Regions from separate parts of the Shewanella sp. SM23 genome, predicted to be linked through region 1. Evidence: predicted binding sites of a transcription regulator. Region 1 holds the regulator's gene; the other holds the start of a gene.
The links. Region 1 encodes MetJ, which represses methionine synthesis genes. Its sites were predicted from a motif close to TAGACGTCTAGACGTCTA; they were not measured.
Positions count from the first base shown of each region.

Region 2: metH (methionine synthase) is a predicted target of MetJ. The motif match lies at 1,632-1,649, and genes of this name have one in related genera.

Region 1 is NZ_JAKKRM010000012.1:120,534-124,966, reverse strand. Features, by position in the region: gene L5L98_RS15120 (4Fe-4S dicluster domain-containing protein) at 1-393, shown strand, start outside; gene nrfD (NrfD/PsrC family molybdoenzyme membrane anchor subunit) at 396-1,343, shown strand; gene L5L98_RS15110 (sulfite exporter TauE/SafE family protein) at 1,450-2,193, opposite strand; gene metJ (met regulon transcriptional regulator MetJ) at 2,328-2,642, opposite strand; gene metB (cystathionine gamma-synthase) at 2,855-4,018, shown strand; gene L5L98_RS15095 (bifunctional aspartate kinase/homoserine dehydrogenase II) at 4,030-4,433, shown strand, end outside.
Region 2 is NZ_JAKKRM010000005.1:8,271-12,703, reverse strand. Features, by position in the region: gene L5L98_RS08110 (ABC transporter ATP-binding protein) at 1-281, opposite strand, end outside; cobalamin riboswitch at 381-557, opposite strand; gene L5L98_RS08105 (histidine phosphatase family protein) at 779-1,504, opposite strand; gene metH (methionine synthase) at 1,774-4,433, shown strand, end outside.

The DNA.
Region 1 (4,433 bases):
TCTTGCCAGCAATGTGAAGATGCACCCTGCGTTAAAGTGTGCCCAACAGGCGCGGCCTATGTGGGTGAAGATGGCATTATCTCTATCCATTCCGAGAAGTGTGTCGGCTGTATGTACTGTGTGGCAGCGTGCCCTTATAAAGTGCGCTTTATGAACCCAGAAACCAAGGCGGCGGATAAGTGTAACTTCTGTAAAGACAGTCGTTTAGCACGGGGCGAAGAGCCAGCGTGTGTGACTGTGTGTCCAACCGATGCCTTAGTGTTTGGTGATGCTAATGATCCGCAGAGTGAAGTGGCCATCATGCTCAACACTAAAATCACTTACCAAGATAAAACCCATTTGGGCACAAAACCTAGGGTATATCGCGTTCCTACCAAAAGAGGGGGGATTTGATTATGAACAATACTTGGGGCGACATGGCGCAATATGATCCTGTCACTTGGCACTGGGTCATCGCCGTTTACCTGTTTATGGCGGGGTTATCCGCGGGCAGTTTATTGATTGGCATTGGTTTACGCTGGGCGAATAAGGAACTCAGCGCGGGAGCTGAAAGCAGCATTCTAAAGGCGGCCGCCATTATTGGGCCTGTGGCGATTAGCTTAGGTTTAGCCTGCTTAGTGTTTGATTTAACCAAACCATTCCACTTTTGGCTGATCTTAATTCACTATAACTTCCAGTCTGTGATGGCCATTGGGGTGCTGGCGCTGCTGGCGTATTCTCCCTTAGCTTTTGCGTACGCCATTATTGTGCTGCGGGATGACTTACCAAAATGGGGGTTGGGTTTCCTAACACCTATCGCTAAGTTACTTATGCCATTTCGAAAGCTGATTGAAGTATTGTTGTTTGTCCTCGCCATTGGCGTAGGGGCTTACACTGGCTTCTTAATTTCGGCGATGAATGCTTATCCTATGCTCAACACTGCGGTACTGCCTGCGCTGTTTTTAGTGTCAGGTCTATCGGCGGGCGCTGCGGCAAATGCGGTACTGGCGTTGCTGATGTTTAAGACTGACAGCCACGACAAAACTTTAGTGAAGATGCACGGTTTAGAATTGCCTGTGATGGCGATTGAAATTCTGTTCCTGTTCATGTTGTTCTGCGCCTTGTACTTCAAGGGCGGCGCGGCTGCTGCGGCCTTAGCATCGTTAACGTCTGGGCTATGGGCAAGCGTGTTCTGGATAGGCGTTGTCGGTATAGGTTTTGGTATTCCATTGCTGTTTATGCTGCTACCCGCCGCGACTCGCCACACTAAGGGGGCGATGATCATGGTGGCTTGTGCGAGCTTAACGGGCGTACTCGCCTTAAGACACTTTATTGTGTACGCAGGGCAAAGCTATTTAAGCTGAGTGTAATCTGGCTTTACATATTGATAGATAAAGAAAAAGCACTGGCAATGTCAGTGCTTTTTTATTGTTTGAATCTTGAGAAGGTTTGCCAGTACAAGCAGGACGCTTATTGGGGTAATAACTCGATAACCGACTTCACCGTTAGCACTAAGGCGCTGATACTGCACAGGACTAACGTCGCTATCTTTGTCTTCTCTTTATCGACACGGCCTACTAATCGCCCTGCGACTAAGTAACCTAAAATCACTGAGGGGAGCAGCATCAACGACAGCCACAGATGTTTTAATTCTAATAAGCCTGTGATCGCTAAAATGATCAATGCAATCATGGAGCTAAAAATGAAGAAGGCCGACAGCGCTGCGCGAAACTGCGAGGCATCTTTGCCTGCCAACAAAATCGCCATCGGCGGGCCACCAATCGCGGCGATATTGCCGAAGATCCCTGAAACCACGCCCGCACCGAAGAGGGTTTTCTTATTCACTGGCAGGCTGAATTTATACAGGCTGAGGATCACTGCGACAGTCACAATAGCGGCGATGGATAAACCGAGTATGGGTTGAGGCGCAAACAGTAATAAACTCGCGCCGATAAAACCACCGGGCACGCGGCCTAGGAGCGCATATTGCAAGCCATTGAATTCTAAGTGACCGCGCTCACGCACTAAGGTCAGCAGGGCGATGGAGAAACCCATAGCAATAACAGGCGCAGGTACAAGTTGTGGATCGACGATATACAGTAAAGGACTGGCGACAACCGCAAGCCCAAACCCAATCAGACTTTGGGTTAAGGCGCCCAGAAACACGACCAGCGAGGCTAAGGCGAGTGTCTGTGGATCTATCATAGAAAACATAGGATTTCCTATATCCCAAACCAACTCAAGATGGTGAAATTTAAAGTTTGAAGTCGCTTGGGTATAAACAAAAAGGGATCGTTAACGATCCCTATTGATGAGCACTGTGATATGACTTTAAAAGCGACGAGTCGCTATTCCATGTCTTCCCACTCGATTCCCATTTGATCCATCAACAACTTGGCTTCTGCGGGAATGCTGTCTGGATTATCTTTTGACAGATCTTCATCGTTGGGCAATGGCTGGCCAGTGTAGGCGTGCAAAAATGCCTCACACAACAGCTCGCTGTTGGTGGCGTGACGCAAATTATTGACCTGACGACGAGTACGTTCGTCCGTGAGGACCTTAAGCACTTTGAGCGGAATAGACACAGTAATTTTTTTTACTTGTTCATTCTTCTTGCCATGTTCAGCATAGGGGCTGATGTATTCCCCATTCCATTCAGTCATTGACTCACCTGTTATAACGCTAAATTCGGGGCAGATTTTAAACCCTTACAAAGAACAGTCAAATTATTGCTACTATTTCTTTGTGATTGCAAACAGATTTCTTTATGTTCAGACGTCTAAACGTCTTCACGCCTATTGACGATGGCGTTGGGCTTAGGTACATTTAGACGTCCAGACATCTCTATCAGTCTACCGAATTTAGGAGTCCACCCATGGCAGAGCGTCAATTAGCCACACTGGCAGTGCGTCAGGGTATCGAAAGCGATACTCAATATGGCGCAGTTGTGCCACCGATTTATTTGTCGACTAATTACGCCTTCGATGGTCATAAAAATCCCCGCGAATTCGATTACAGTCGTTCAGGCAACCCAACGCGCTGCATTTTAGGCGAAGCATTAGCGCAATTAGAAAAGGGCGCCACTGGCATAGTGACGTGCACTGGCATGGCGGCCATCACCTTAGTGACTACTTTGCTCGGCCCCGATGACCTATTAGTTGTGCCCCATGATTGCTATGGTGGTTCCTACCGTTTATTTACCAACTTGGCGAAGAAAGGCCAGTTTAAGCTCATAGTGGTCGACCAAACCGACAGCCAAGCGTTAGCCGCCGCCATTGCGCAGAATCCTAAGATGGTGTGGCTCGAAACCCCATCGAACCCATTATTGCGTGTGGTAGATATCGAAGCCATTGCTAAGGCGAGCCATGAGGTCGGCGCGCTGGTGGTGGTCGATAACACCTTTTTATCGCCGATATTGCAACAACCCCTATTGTTAGGCGCGGATATCGTTATCCACTCCACCACTAAATATATCAATGGTCACAGCGATGTGGTCGGCGGCGCTGTGGTCGCCAAAGACGCGCAAATCGGCGAAAGCTTACATTGGTGGTCGAACACTCTAGGCTTAACGGGGTCGGCCTTCGACAGTTATCTGACCCTGCGCGGCCTGCGTACCTTAGCGGTGCGTATTCGCGAGCATCAAACCAATGCCCAGCGTATTATTGAGGTATTAACCCAAAGCCCTGTGGTGAGTAAAGTCTATTACCCAGGGCTTGCGGATCACCCTGGTCACGCCATTGCGGCCAAGCAACAACAGGGCTTTGGCGCTATGCTGAGTTTTGAGCTCAAAGGCGGTGAGGCCGAAGTGGTGGCCTTTTTAGGTGCACTCAGCTTATTTAGCGTGGCGGAAAGTTTAGGTGGCGTCGAAAGTTTAGTGGCAGTGCCTGCCACTATGACCCACAGAGCCATGGAGCCGCAAGCGCGCTTCGAGGCTGGTATTAAGGACACCCTATTGCGTCTATCGGTGGGTATTGAAGATGCCGCCGATTTAGTTGCAGATATTCAAGCAGGATTAGCCGCCGTTGCGGCTTGTCAGTAGAGGAATAATAGATGGCACGTTGTCACTTACATAAATTTGGTGGCTCCAGTTTAGCGGATGCCGATTGTTATCGCCGAGTCGCCCATATCCTGTTAACCCACGGTCATAGTGATGATCTCGTGGTGGTCTCTGCGGCGGGTAAAAGCACGAATTTCCTGTATAAATTATTAGCGCTGCGTGATGCGGGTCAGCTATGGCAAGAAGAATTACAAGTGCTGATCAGTTACCAACAGGGGTTGATTGAGCAGTTGTTGTCGAATGAACAAGCCCGCGATCTGCGTGAGCGTTTGGCCACTGATAAAGCGCAACTCATCAGCCTGTTGTCCTTAGACGAGCGCAATGAATACCAAATCAACCATGTGGTGAGCTTTGGCGAACGTTGGTCGGCACGTTTAATGGCGGCGCTACTGCGCGA
Region 2 (4,433 bases), on a different contig from region 1:
TTGGGTGACAAGCGCTCAATATCTTGATCAAAAAGGGTAATTTTGCCCTGAGTCGGGCGAACAAACCGATACAAACAGCGCAACAAGCTAGACTTGCCCGCACCGTTAGGGCCAATCAGCCCCAGCATCTGCCCCGTTGGCAGCGTAAAGTTAATATTGGAAAGAATGGTTTTGCCATCGATACACCAGCTCAACTGGCTCACATTGAGCGCGACTGACGGGCTCAATGACGGGTTAGTGTCATTCACGGGGCTGTTAGTTTGGATTGCGGAAAGTTTCACCTAAGCGGCGCTCCTATCGAGTCCAAACCTGTATAAACAAAGGTTGTGCACATTGTCATCTGCTCCCTCGAGTCACCCGCTCGAGAACTAAGGCTGCACGCAGCGATAACAGAAATAGGCAGGTCTCCTGACTTGTAGGGAAGAAGATTCGAGATCTTTTTCACTACTCACAGTTGCGGGCACAGTTCGGGCTGACTAACAAGCAGCTCCCCGATTCCCTATTATGTTTGGGTTGATATGCTCTTTGTTAACAACGCCACTATTAATTAAAACAGCGGAGCGATTCGAACAAAGAGAGTCTATTCCCAACACCTATTTCTGCGACGTTATCACTCATTGCGCATGTAATACGCTATCTCGTTCAAACGTCAGGGAAAAGCATTATCCTACATCTATCCCATTAGGCAATGCTGTTTAAATCAGAATATTTTCATGTCAGCTTATTCTCGCCAAACGATCACGCCTAAACCATAGCGCATAGGTCGTGAAATAAGGCCTCAACACGTGCGCCCACTCGGCCAATCTAAACGCCAATAGCAGGCACCCTGTTCATCTTGCAGCACATTAATGCTCACCACGGCCGCCACGGGTAAATCGAGTTGACTATAAAACCCTACCGCCCGTTCAACTCCTAAGGCACGCGCCATTAAGTGACGGATCACCCCGCCGTGGGTCACGACCCACACTTGAGTGGCTGGCATATTGTCAGTGGTTTCATTAATGGCACTGTTTTCATTACCCATTTTATGTGAGTCAAGGGCCAATCGTTCAAACTCGGCGGCGAGTATCTGGTCAATAGTCCCATTCACCCGCGACTCAAAACTTGCCATAGTTTCACCATTAGGCGGCGGAGTTTGCCAAGGGTCTTGCCAATACGCCGCTAAGCGTTCGCCCTCTTGTTGATACAGTTCATCGAGCCGACAACCGTCCCAATCACCAAAATCAATTTCCTGTAAACCCGACAAACACTGCGCCTGCAATGGCCTTGACTCAGATATCAGTGCCGCCGTCGAATGCAACTCGGCGACAAAAGCGTGGGCAAAATCGGCGCAGCGGCGTGAAGTCGAGCTGTAAATCGCACTACACACGCTGGCCTGTGACTCAACTGCTGCCGACATTTGTTGCCAACCCTTTTCGCTCAAAGGCACATCCACACGACCCCGCAAAATAGCGCCGCCTTCACACTCACCGTGGCGTAACAATAACAATCGAACTTGTTTCATATATGCCTTTTTAGTTAGGGACTAGATGCTAGGAACTCAAGCCAAGGGCCTAAATTCTTGATTCTCGATTCTCGCTCCTAATGCCTTTGACTTTCATCTTGCCCTGACAATCATAAGTCGCGTATTATGGACGTCTATACGTTTAAATGTCCAAAACAAATTTTTAAGAACAAGTATTCAAAAAATATCGGCAGACGACAATAAAATGCACTTAGCATAACAATGGCCGATTTTTGGACTTAACTTAGCTGTATTTAAGGTAATTATTTATGACGATACCCTCAACCAAAGCCAGCCAAATATTAGCAGACATTCGCAAACAGCTTGCAGAGCGCATTCTGATCTTAGACGGTGCCATGGGCACTATGATCCAAGGCTACAAGCTGGAAGAAGAGGACTATCGCGGCGAACGTTTTAAAGATTGGCATACAGATGTCAAAGGTAACAACGACCTCTTGGTCTTGTCGCAACCCCACATCATCAAACAAATTCACACCGACTACTTAAATGCCGGTGCCGACATCATTGAAACCAACACTTTTAACGCCACCACCATCGCCATGGCCGATTACGACATGCAGTCGCTGTCCGCCGAAATTAACTTAGTCGGCGCGCGCCTCGCCCGTGAAGCCTGTGATGAAGCCTTTGCTGCAACAGGCATTCCACGCTACGTCGCCGGTGTGTTAGGCCCCACTAACCGTACGTGTTCGATTAGCCCTGATGTGAACGACCCAGGCTACCGCAACGTCAGCTTCGATGAGTTAGTGACTGCTTACAAAGAATCCACTAAGGCGCTGATTGAAGGCGGCGCGGATATCATTATGGTCGAGACCATATTCGATACCTTAAACGCCAAGGCTGCGCTGTTTGCGATTGAATCCGTATTCGATGACTTATTCGGTCAGCATTCTAAAGACAGATTGCCGATCATGATTTCGGGCACCATTACCGATGCCTCTGGCCGCACACTGACTGGCCAAACGACCGAAGCCTTTTACAATTCCCTTCGCCATATCAAGCCCTTATCTATCGGTCTTAACTGTGCACTTGGGCCAAAAGAATTACGCCCCTATGTGGAAGAATTATCCCGCATCAGTGAGTGTTATGTGTCGGCGTATCCGAATGCGGGCCTGCCGAACGAGTTTGGCGGTTACGATGAAACCCCAGAAGACATGGCGAACGTGATCGAAGATTGGGCGCGCGAAGGCATGCTTAATATTATCGGGGGTTGTTGTGGTAGTACGCCTGAACATATCCGCGTGATCCGCGAAGCGGTGAGCCGTCACGATCCACGTATTTTGCCGGACATTCCGGTCGCTTGCCGCTTGGCAGGTTTGGAACCACTGACTATCGACGCCCAATCCCTGTTCGTTAACGTGGGTGAGCGCACCAACGTTACAGGCTCGGCCAAGTTTTTAAAGTTGATCAAAGAAGGCAAGTTTGAGCAAGCGCTCGATGTCGCCCGCGAGCAGGTCGAAAGCGGCGCGCAAATCATCGACATCAACATGGACGAAGGCATGCTCGATGGCGCCGAGATCATGCACAAGTTTTTAAACTTGATAGCCTCTGAGCCCGACATCAGCCGCGTACCTATTATGATCGACTCCTCTAAGTGGGAAGTCATCGAAGCTGGCCTCAAATGTATTCAAGGCAAGGGCATAGTTAACTCTATTTCCCTCAAAGAAGGCGAAGCCAAGTTTATTGAGCAAGCCACCTTAGTGAAACGCTACGGTGCGGCGGCCATTATCATGGCGTTCGACGAGCAAGGTCAGGCCGACACTAAGGCGCGTAAAATCGAAATCTGTACCCGCGCCTATCGGGTGCTGGTCGACAAGGTCGGCTTTCCGCCAGAAGACATCATCTTCGACCCGAACATTTTCGCCATCGCCACGGGTATTGATGAACACGACAACTATGCCGTCGATTTTATTGATGCCATTAAAGCGATTAAAGCCACCCTGCCCCACGCAATGATTTCGGGCGGCGTGTCGAACGTGTCGTTCTCGTTCCGCGGTAACAACCCAGTGCGCGAAGCGATCCACGCCGTTTTCCTCTACCACGCCATCAAAGTCGGCATGGACATGGGCATTGTCAACGCGGGTCAGTTAGCCATTTACGACGATATCGATCCTGAGCTTAAAGTGCGGGTCGAAAACGTGGTGCTTAACTTGCCCTGCCCAGTTGAAGGCTCAAGCAATACCGAGCAGTTACTTGAAATTGCGGAGAAATTCCGCGGTGATGGTGCACAGGTCGGCAAAAAAGAAGATTTAGAATGGCGCAGCTGGCCGGTGAGCCAACGCTTATCCCATGCGCTCGTCAAAGGCATTACCGAATTTATTGATGAAGATACCGAAGCCGCTCGCCAAGAAGCGAAACGTCCGCTGGATGTGATTGAAGGCGCCTTGATGGACGGCATGAACGTGGTCGGCGACTTGTTCGGCTCAGGCAAAATGTTCCTGCCGCAGGTGGTGAAATCGGCGCGGGTGATGAAAAAAGCCGTGGCTTACTTAAACCCCTATATTGAGCTAGAAAAGGTCGAAGGCCAATCTAACGGCAAGATTTTGATGGTGACAGTAAAAGGTGACGTGCACGATATCGGCAAAAATATCGTCGGCGTGGTGCTCGCCTGTAACGGTTTTGAGGTATTCGATTTAGGTGTGATGGTGTCGGTGGAGCGAATTCTCGACGCCGTGAAAGAACACAATATCGATATCATCGGCATGTCGGGCCTCATCACGCCGAGTCTGGACGAGATGGTGCATAACGTGAAGACCTTCCACCGCGAAGGCTTAACGATTCCAGCAATTATCGGCGGCGCGACTTGCTCTAAAATCCACACAGCGGTGAAAATTGCGCCCCATTATCCCCATGGCGCCATTTATATTGCCGATGCGTCCCGCGCCGTGCCTATGGTGAGTAAGCTCATCAA